2 regions of the Cytobacillus mangrovibacter genome follow, and region 1 is predicted to be linked to the other one. Evidence: predicted binding sites of a transcription regulator. Region 1 holds the regulator's gene; the other holds the start of a gene.
The links. Region 1 encodes LexA, which represses DNA repair genes until DNA is damaged. Its sites were predicted from a motif close to CGAACATATGTTCG; they were not measured.
Positions count from the first base shown of each region.

Region 2: ACFYKT_RS16795 (YolD-like family protein) is a predicted target of LexA. The motif match lies at 1,965-1,978, and genes of this name have one in related genera.

Region 1 is NZ_JBIACJ010000001.1:356,643-361,442, reverse strand. Features, by position in the region: gene ACFYKT_RS01805 (methionine gamma-lyase family protein) at 1-63, shown strand, start outside; gene ACFYKT_RS01800 (MerR family transcriptional regulator) at 476-877, shown strand; gene glnA (type I glutamate--ammonia ligase) at 912-2,246, shown strand; gene lexA (transcriptional repressor LexA) at 2,567-3,190, opposite strand; gene yneA (cell division suppressor protein YneA) at 3,345-3,668, shown strand; gene ACFYKT_RS01780 (YneB family resolvase-like protein) at 3,689-4,339, shown strand; gene ACFYKT_RS01775 (DUF896 domain-containing protein) at 4,412-4,645, shown strand.
Region 2 is NZ_JBIACJ010000009.1:155,598-160,397, reverse strand. Features, by position in the region: gene ACFYKT_RS16825 (FtsK/SpoIIIE domain-containing protein) at 1-446, opposite strand, end outside; gene ACFYKT_RS16820 (helix-turn-helix transcriptional regulator) at 711-908, shown strand; gene ACFYKT_RS16815 (DUF4359 domain-containing protein) at 921-1,223, opposite strand; gene ACFYKT_RS16810 (hypothetical protein) at 1,301-1,450, shown strand; gene ACFYKT_RS16805 (YolD-like family protein) at 1,473-1,712, opposite strand; gene ACFYKT_RS16800 (hypothetical protein) at 1,715-1,933, opposite strand; gene ACFYKT_RS16795 (YolD-like family protein) at 2,039-2,368, shown strand; gene ACFYKT_RS16790 (Y-family DNA polymerase) at 2,380-3,645, shown strand; gene ACFYKT_RS16785 (lipase/acyltransferase domain-containing protein) at 4,058-4,800, shown strand, end outside.

The DNA.
Region 1 (4,800 bases):
AAAATTGCCATTTGCTTAGCTATAGACGGATTGGCAGAAAAGGGATTAATTGATTTAAAGTAAGCACAGGCACAAAAGATATCTATTTAATTAGCTATTGAGTGAGCGCTTCTTTATATGAAAGACAATATACAGTTGAAAATTAAGTGAAATCGTCTTCATACAAAAGATGAGGGCCAAAACTTATTCGAAATCGTGAAAAAAATCTTTCATCAAGGGGATGAAGGCCAAAACTTGTTCAAAAACAGAAAAAGTGTCCTTCATTACGTACGATTGAGCAAATAACAGAAAAAAGCAACTTGAAAATCCCAATCCTTCTTTAAGAGAATTGGGATTTTTTTATGTTCCTTGTTTTACTAAAAACTCAATAGTTAGTAACAAGAAAAATTGATGTTAGATAACCTAACATCAATTTGACAAATAACCTAACATCATTTATATTAAGTAAAGAAAATGAGAAAAGGAGGAGAAATGCGTGACTGGAAGCAAGATTCGTCGTTCCATGCCGCTTTTTCCAATTGGGCCTGTCATGCAGCTAACTGAATTAACTGCAAGACAAATTCGATATTATGAAGAGCACCAATTGATTTCTCCAGCCAGATCTGAAGGCAATAGAAGAATGTTTTCGTTAAACGATATTGATAAGTTGCTTGAAATTAAAGATCTAATTGATCAAGGCATTAATTTGGCTGGGATAAAACAGCTATTTTTTGTGAAAAATCAAGATGTGCTTGCAGCAGATTTAAGACCTGTTAAAACAGATCGTGAATTATCCAATGACGAGATTAGAAGGCATCTTAGAAAAGAAATTGTTCAAGCAGGAAGATTCAATCACCCATCATCAACTCAAGGGAATGTCACTCGTTTCTTCCATTGATGAATGGGAAATAAGTTAGGGAGGAATTTTTAATATGTCAAGGTTCACAAAAGAGGATATTAAACGGATTTCAGAGGAAGAAAATGTAAAGTTCATTCGACTGCAGTTTACAGACATTTTAGGGACTATAAAAAATGTAGAGATTCCTATTAGTCAGCTTGAAAAAGCACTTGATAATAAAATGATGTTTGATGGTTCATCAATCGAAGGGTTTGTTCGAATTGAAGAATCTGATATGTACTTATTTCCAGATTTAGATACGTGGGTAGTGTTTCCTTGGACAGCTGAAAAAGGCAAGGTTGCCCGACTTATTTGTGATATCCATAATGCAGATGGTACTCCTTTTCAAGGGGATCCCCGTAATAACTTAAAACGTATATTGAAGGAAATGGAAGAAATAGGGTTTACGAATTTCAACCTTGGCCCAGAACCAGAATTCTTCTTATTTAAGCTTGATCAAAATGGTGAACCAACATTAGAGTTAAACGATAACGGTGGATATTTTGACTTAGCTCCAACAGATCTTGGAGAAAATTGTCGTCGTGATATCGTTCTTGAATTGGAAGAAATGGGATTTGAAATTGAGGCATCACATCATGAAGTGGCGCCAGGGCAGCATGAGATTGACTTTAAATATGCTGATGCACTAACAGCTTGTGACCAAATTCAAACGTTCAAACTTGTTGTAAAAACAATTGCACGTAAGCACGGACTTCATGCTACATTTATGCCAAAGCCATTATTCGGGGTTGCAGGATCTGGCATGCATTGCAATGTATCCTTATTTAAAGAAGGGAAGAACGCTTTCTTTGATGAAAAAGGAGACTTGCAAATGAGTGATACAGCACGTCAATTTATTGCAGGTATACTCAAACATGCGACAAGCTTTACAGCTGTAACGAATCCGACAGTCAACTCTTTTAAGCGTTTAGTACCAGGATATGAAGCACCGTGTTATGTAGCGTGGTCTGCACAGAATCGTTCACCATTAATTCGTATTCCTTCTTCAAGAGGAGTAAGTACACGCGTAGAGGTTCGAAGTGTTGATCCTGCAGCCAATCCATATCTGGCAATGGCTGTCTTACTTAAAGCTGGTCTTGATGGTATTAAAAACAATCTTGTTCCACCAGCATCTGTTGATCGCAATATATATGTGATGAGCAAAGAAGAGCGCATAGCTGAGGGCATTGATGATCTTCCATCAACGCTTGCTGAAGCGCTAGTTAAATTAAAAGAAAATGAAACGATCGTTTCTGCTCTAGGTGATCATATTTTTGAGCACTTTGTTGAAGCGAAAGAAATCGAATGGGATATGTTCCGTACTCAAGTCCATCCATGGGAGCGCGAGCAGTATTTATCGATGTATTAATAAAAAGAGGCTGGGACATAACTAATTTAGCTGTGTCCAAAGCCGAATGATAAATTTTTTTTAATATCTAAATACAGAAAGCCGAACTATTGCAAAATGCTGTGTTAGCATTTCTAATAATAGTTCGGCTTTTTAAGTTGCTGAAAACCTTTTGTCCCAGTCTCTTTTTGTGTTTAATGCCTAACAAAATTCTTATTTTCCAAACTTAAAAAATAGATACAAATATACAATGATAGTTTGAATTAAATGGTGTTGGTGGCAGTAAATAAGGAATAGGGAAACCTCTACAATCGAGGTTTCCCTATTTATTAGGCATAAGATTAATGAATGTCGCGATATACTCCGATAACTTTTCCTAAAATAGAAACATTGCGGAGAATAATTGGCTCCATTGTTGAATTTTCTGGTTGAAGCCTGATTCGATCTTTTTCTTTGAAGAATCTCTTAACGGTTGCTTCATCTTCTTCTGTCATTGCAACGATAATATCCCCATTATTAGCTGTGCTTTGCTGTCTTACAATTACGTAATCGCCATCTAATATTCCAGCCTCAATCATACTTTCTCCCATAATCTCAAGCATGAAAACTTGCTCATCTGCAGGTGCAAGTCTTTCTGGTAATGGAAAATACTCCTCGACATTCTCAATAGCTGTGATTGGTAAACCAGCTGTTACTTTTCCAACGATAGGCACATTCACTACTTTATAATTTAGAGTTCCTGCTCCTTCATCTAAATCAAGAATTTCAATGGCACGCGGTTTAGTAGGGTCTCTTCGTATTAATCCCTTTGTTTCTAATCTAGCAAGATGTCCGTGTACGGTTGAACTTGATGCTAGACCGACTGCTTCCCCGATTTCTCTGACGGATGGTGGATAACCTTTTAATCTAACCTCATCTTTAATGAAGTCTAATATATCCTGCTGTCTTTTCGATAATTTTACCATCATAATTACACCTCTTATGATTTTCTTTTCCTAATTATAGCATCTTTAATATATATGTACAAACATAAGTTCGAATATTTGTTGACATAAAACAAATGTTCGGTTTATAATCGAGTTATCAAACGAACGTATATTCTTATTGAGGTGCTGGAAGATGAAAAAATTGTGGAATCGATATTCTTATGCTATTATTTTACTCGTTTTAAGCTTATTTACTACATTTATACTTGTTTGTCAGCTTGATAGACTAGATGATGATGCACTAATGAAAATTACTATTAATGAAGGAGATTCACTTTGGCAAATTGCAGAGGAATTTTCTGAAGAACATAAATTAACTTCCAAGGAATTTGTAAAATGGGTGGAAAGTAAGAATGGAATTTCTGGAGATCGAATCTATCCTGGAGATGAACTTGTGATTCCTATTATTCAAAAAAAGGAGAAGGGAACGGAAGTAGCGAGTTCTCAAAGTAAATAGGCATTAAGGAAGGACTAAGTATGAAAGCAATAATATACTGCCGTGTCAGTACAACTAAGCAAACGCAGGAAACATCCCTTGCTAGACAAGAAGAAGAGTTAACAAAGCTCGCTAATGATCAGGGATTTCAAATAGTTAAGATTATTAAAGAACAAGCAAGCGGCTTTGAACTTGATAGAGATGGAATTCTCGAGCTTTTATCGCTTATGAAAGAAAAGCAGATAGAAGTAATTCTTATCCAGGATGAAACAAGACTAGGTCGCGGCAATGCAAAGATTGCGATCCTTCATTGTATTTTAAAAGAAGGGATTAAATTATACAGTATTTCACACAATGGTGAGCTGCAGCTTTCTGAATCAGACTCAATGGTTTTAAATATTGTTGGAATGGTAGAGGAATACCAAAGGAAACTACATAATATTAAGATCAAACGTGGGATGAGGAGGGCTGTGAAAAATGGATACAGACCTGAAAAAAACTTAGCGAATTTGGGTGCCCATTCTGGCAGAGAACGTATCGAAGTACCTATTGAAGAAATTGTTAGACTGAGGAAAAATAAATTGACCTTTTCAGAGATTGCGGCTACTTTAAGGGGATTCGGCTACGATATTTCAAAAGCAACTGTGCATAGAAGGTTTCAGGAATATACTGAATCCAATTCAAGTGAGTGAACTTTTCTTGTCAAAAGTTCGCATTTCTAGTATTATGGCAGTTGAGTTTAATGAATAAAAAGGAGCCTTATTATGCTGCCTAAAGACAAACTTGCGCGTATCAATACGCTTGCAAAGAAAGCAAAGGAATCAGGTCTAACTGAAGTAGAAGCCAAGGAACAATCTGCTCTACGGAGGGAATACTTAGAGACATTTCGCTCTTCCATGTTAAATACGCTTAAAGGGGTTACGATTGTTGATCCTAATGGGGATGATGTTACACCTAAAAAGCTCAAAGAGGTTCAGAATAAGAGCCATCTTCATTAAAAGAAGGAATACATGGTTTTGTATTCCTTCTTTACATATGGTTGTATGTTTGTGACAAAATATGAAATACAGCGGATTTTTCCTTGTCAATGATACAATATATTGAATATCGAGGAAGCAGTCTATATTATTAAAAGAGTAGTGATTACTCATAG
Region 2 (4,800 bases), on a different contig from region 1:
TCCTGTAATCCTTTATTAAACACTTTTATCTTCAGCATTCCATCAAATTCAATTTCAATTTCCTTTTTAGATTTTTTACCAGTAGAAAGACTTTTTATTTGTTTTATCAGTGTTTTGTCAAACTTAATTTGAAATAAATCTGATAACTGGAACTGAAATATTTTGTCCTTGATATTCAGTCCATCCTCTAGAACATGCTGCTTATCAATAATTTCCTGCGATGACATCCCCAATGGCAACTGATAAATGTACTCCGTTCCCCCTTCTATTTTTCTTTTGCGCTGCAAGCGAATTGTCTTTACTTGACCATCCTCCCTGATCGTCATTCCTGCATTTTTAAAAATCCTTTGAATTTTGTCTGCATCATTTGAAATACCAGATTTTTTTATGAAAGAATAACCTGCCAAACCACCCATTAAAGTTGTAGTAAAAATCTCAAAGATCAACGCCACCCCTCCTTTGGATATTACGTAGTAATAGTTGCAAGATAAACGCATAGATAGATTCCGCCTAGGTCGCCGTCACATCAATGATGGATCACTTCGGTTATTCGTTCAGCTACCGACTTTTAAAACGTCTACTGCTAACGAAGGGAAAAACGTATATCTTGCTGAATGGTATAGGATATGTGGCTATATGTTTGTCCTAAAACTAAATAATTTAGAGGACAAGCATTTTTTTTATAGAATTTTAAAGTGAGGTGATTGTTAATGGAGACGAAATTGCAAACGTATCATAAGGAAACTGGTGTAAAACAAGCATTTATTGCACAAAAATCAAAACTAACACCTGGAGCATATAGCTTGATTGTTCGAGGTGAATCACTCCCCTCCTTGCCAGCTGCTATCCGGATTGCAAGAGCACTTAATGATACAGTAGAGAATTTATGGGGGGACCAGATCGATTAAAAAGACCCACCATTATTTTGGCGGGTCTTCTGGGAATCCTTTTATCCATATGAAATTGTTAAGCAATCCTATTGCAACTAATTTATCTTCATCATTTTTATCAATTGATGTTTCGAATACAGTAAATACTCCATAGCTTTTCTTAGTTGTGTAACCATTCAGTAGAGGTCCACTTATCATTCCAAGCAGAAAGCCTTCTTCCTCTTGAATTCCCTCCTTAACCCAAGCAACATAATCACTTTTAGAAGGATTAGATGTGGCAGCAAACAAAACTAAAATTAATATCAGTAATGAAAGAACATAGCCTTTTTTCATATCTTCACCCAAATACTTTTTGGTAATATTATTTACAATCTATTTGTTTTTATACATTTTTTAAAGGGGTGATTTAGTTGACAAAAGATGATGATTGGAAGGAATTAATTGAGGAAATGAAAAAAGGCAGTAAGACACCTGAGGAAATAAGGAAAATTATAATGTTTTATGACATTACAATTGCCCAGCACAAAGCATTAATGGATTTCGACTTCAAAGAAAAATAACCGTCTCATTAGGAGGCGGTTTTTATATAGTATTAACTTTCATAATGTCCATAAACGGAACTTTAGTAATTACAGAGTTTTTTTCTATATGAATTAACCTCGTACGGCTATCCATCTTTATAATATTTCCTTGAACAGGTTCTTTTTCCCAGACATCTAATATTACTTCTGATTTTTCATCATGTGCCTCTACAAGCGTATTACCAAGCTCCTCGAGCTCGAACTCGTCTCTTGTTGGTCTTTTTTTCTTTACTTTAGCCATTATTATGCCCCTCTCCTCATTTTACGTGCTGGTCCTGCCGACAAGACATTAGCAAACTTAAAGGTCCTCTGCTGCTTCCTCGTGTAGCAATATGCCCTAAATGACTCTTCTTTAACTGATAACACTTTAATCCTGCGCTGGCTAACATTTCCCTTATTGTCCAAGTATATCATTTCTAATATTGCTCCACTTGCTGAAGCCCTTATAAGTAAACTTCTCATCAATCTGACCTCCCTTTACCAATATTTTATACGAACATTTGTTTGAAATCAAGTTGAATATCGAACGAATGTTTGTATATAATATATTAAAAAGGAGTTGGAATTATGATAAAAGACCGTGGGACTATTAAATGGACAGCTATGATGCTTCCAGAACATGTGCAAGAACTTAAGAAAGCAGCACTAGATGAAGAACGGATTAAACAACCTGAACTAGACGAACAAGCTATAGAAGAGTTCGAACTGATAATTTGTGGGGCTATGGAATCCGATGAAACTCTAGTCATTGATATATTCGATAATGGTTTTACAAACAAATTGACTGGTACAGTTCATTTTATAAATCACCTTAAAAGCCAATTAATTCTGAAAGATAAGCTTGGCTATTTCCACCACGTACCGTTTGAAAATCTGATCAACATCCAACCAGAGTGAGGTATGACACTATGATCGACTACACACAATTTCCTGAGCGACAAATATTATGCATCGACATGAAAAGCTTTTATGCAAGTGTGGCTGCAGTAGAAATGGGATTAGACCCTATGACTTGTTACCTTGCTGTGGTTGGCAGTATTGATCGGCAAGGAAGTGTTGTCCTAGCTGCTTCCCCTGCTCTTAAGAGGGACTTCGGCATCAAGACAACAAACCGTTTATTTGAAATTCCTAACGATCCGAGGATAATAATTGTTAACCCTAAAATGAGCTTGTTTATCAAAGTGTCAACAGAGATCACAAAACTGTTTTATCGATACGTGCCGCCTAATGCAGTACACACTTATTCCGTGGATGAATCTTTTCTTGACGTAAAAGGCTTAGAAAAGATCTGGGGAACTCCGTTTGAGATTGCTCAGCAGATACAGTCAGATCTTATGCGTGATTTTGGACTGCCATGTACTGCCGGCATAGGACCAAACATGTTGATGGCTAAGCTTGCACTAGATCTTGAATCTAAGAAGGCACCTGGAGGGATTGCTAAGTGGACATATGATGATATTCCCAAGAAATTATGGCCAGTCTCTCCCCTTTCAGAAATGTGGGGCATCGGCCGACGTGTGCAAAATACACTAAATAGCATGGGGATATTTAATGTTGGCCAACTAGCTAACTATCCACTAGAGTCGTTAGAGAAGAAATTTGGCGTCATGGGGAATCAGTTGTTTCACCATGCATGGGGTGTGGATCTATCCGAAATCGGTCCACCTATTTTAAAAGGGCAAGTTAGTTTCGGGAAGAGCCAAATTTTAATGCGGGATTATAAAGAAGAACGCGAGATAAAGACTGTTATACTCGAAATGTGCGAAGAGGTAGCGAAAAGAGCAAGGGATAAAAGGAAAGCAGGAAGGACGATAAGTTTTAGCTTGGGATATAGCAAGGATGAATTTGGCGGTGGATTTAATCGTTCCAGGACAATTGAGAATCCTACAAATGTGACGATGGATATTTATAATGTGTGCTTGCAGCTTATGAAAGAAAACTATAGAGGACAAACGGTTCGCTCTGTTTCACTCTCGATAACCCAACTAGTTGACGATTATGAAATGCAACTTGATTTGTTTGATGTGGACGGGTGGAAAAAGCGAGAAATTGGATATGCGATGGATAAGATTCGTAATAAATATGGGGCAGCTGCTATTCTGCGCGCTGTCTCTTATACGAGGGCAGGGACAACTAAACATCGATCGGGTCTTTTAGGTGGACATAAAGCTTAACTCTTTAGTTAAGCTTTTTATTTTCCCATACAATATTAAAATCATGGATTAGGTACTGTTAGTGTGATGTTAAAATGGCACCTTGAAAAGTGATGGAATTGTTTTTGATAGTACTTGAGAGATTACAAAGGAGGAAATTGCTAAATAGATTAAAGAAACATTAGTTGTAACTCCTCACTCCGTAGGGTGTTATAACTAATTTAAAGTATGTTGTAAAAGCATTGGAAATTAACAAATATGTGGTATTATAGTTTTTGACAAAATCAAATAAATAAATACAAAAAAAGACACGTTCTTATTAAGAACGCGCCAGGCTCAGTCGCCTATTTAATTTAAATTCACTATTAATCTAGCATAATATGTATTAATATGTCTAGGACTGAGCCCTACTAATTTTTAGGGGGTAACAATTTTGTCAGATTTACGAGTTGGTGTAATTATTATTCATGGAACAATGGGTAGCGTATTAAAAAAAGAAGGTAAAAAAATTTGGCCCTTACATTATGGATCTCAAGAGCATTATCTAAAGAGTTTAACACCAATTACAAATTCTGTTGAACCCTCTCATATGCTTGCAACCTACCAACCTTTAAAAACTGTATTAAAGTTAAGCTTTGATATTGTTGAAGAGTTTGTATATGATTGGCGTTTAAATAACATTGAGCATAGTAGTCTACTAAAAAGTAAAATTGCTTCCATGAATGTTGATGAAGTACACATCGTTGCACATAGTATGGGAGGTATTATCGCCAAACTCTGCTTAGTTGAACATGAGGGTGATTCTGATTTAGAAAAGGTAAAAAAATTAATTACTTTAGGTACTCCATGGCAAGGATCAATGGATGCCGTTAAAACACTTTTATATGGCTCACGAATTCCAGACAAATATCTAAAATTTATCGACAAAGAATCTTCGAAAGAAATTTCAGTTCATTTTCCGAGTGTATATCAATTGCTGCCCAACGATAAGTATTTAAAAGAATTAAAAACACTGAATTGCGTGCCTTATTATCTTAATGACAATTATTATGATCAGTTTGAAGTTTTTTTCAAAGATGTTTTACAAGAGAGATTTGTGGAAAACCATAGTTATGAAAAAGTTTTTTCCGAGTTCTATGAAATCTTAAAAAAAGAGGTACCATCTCATATTGACCT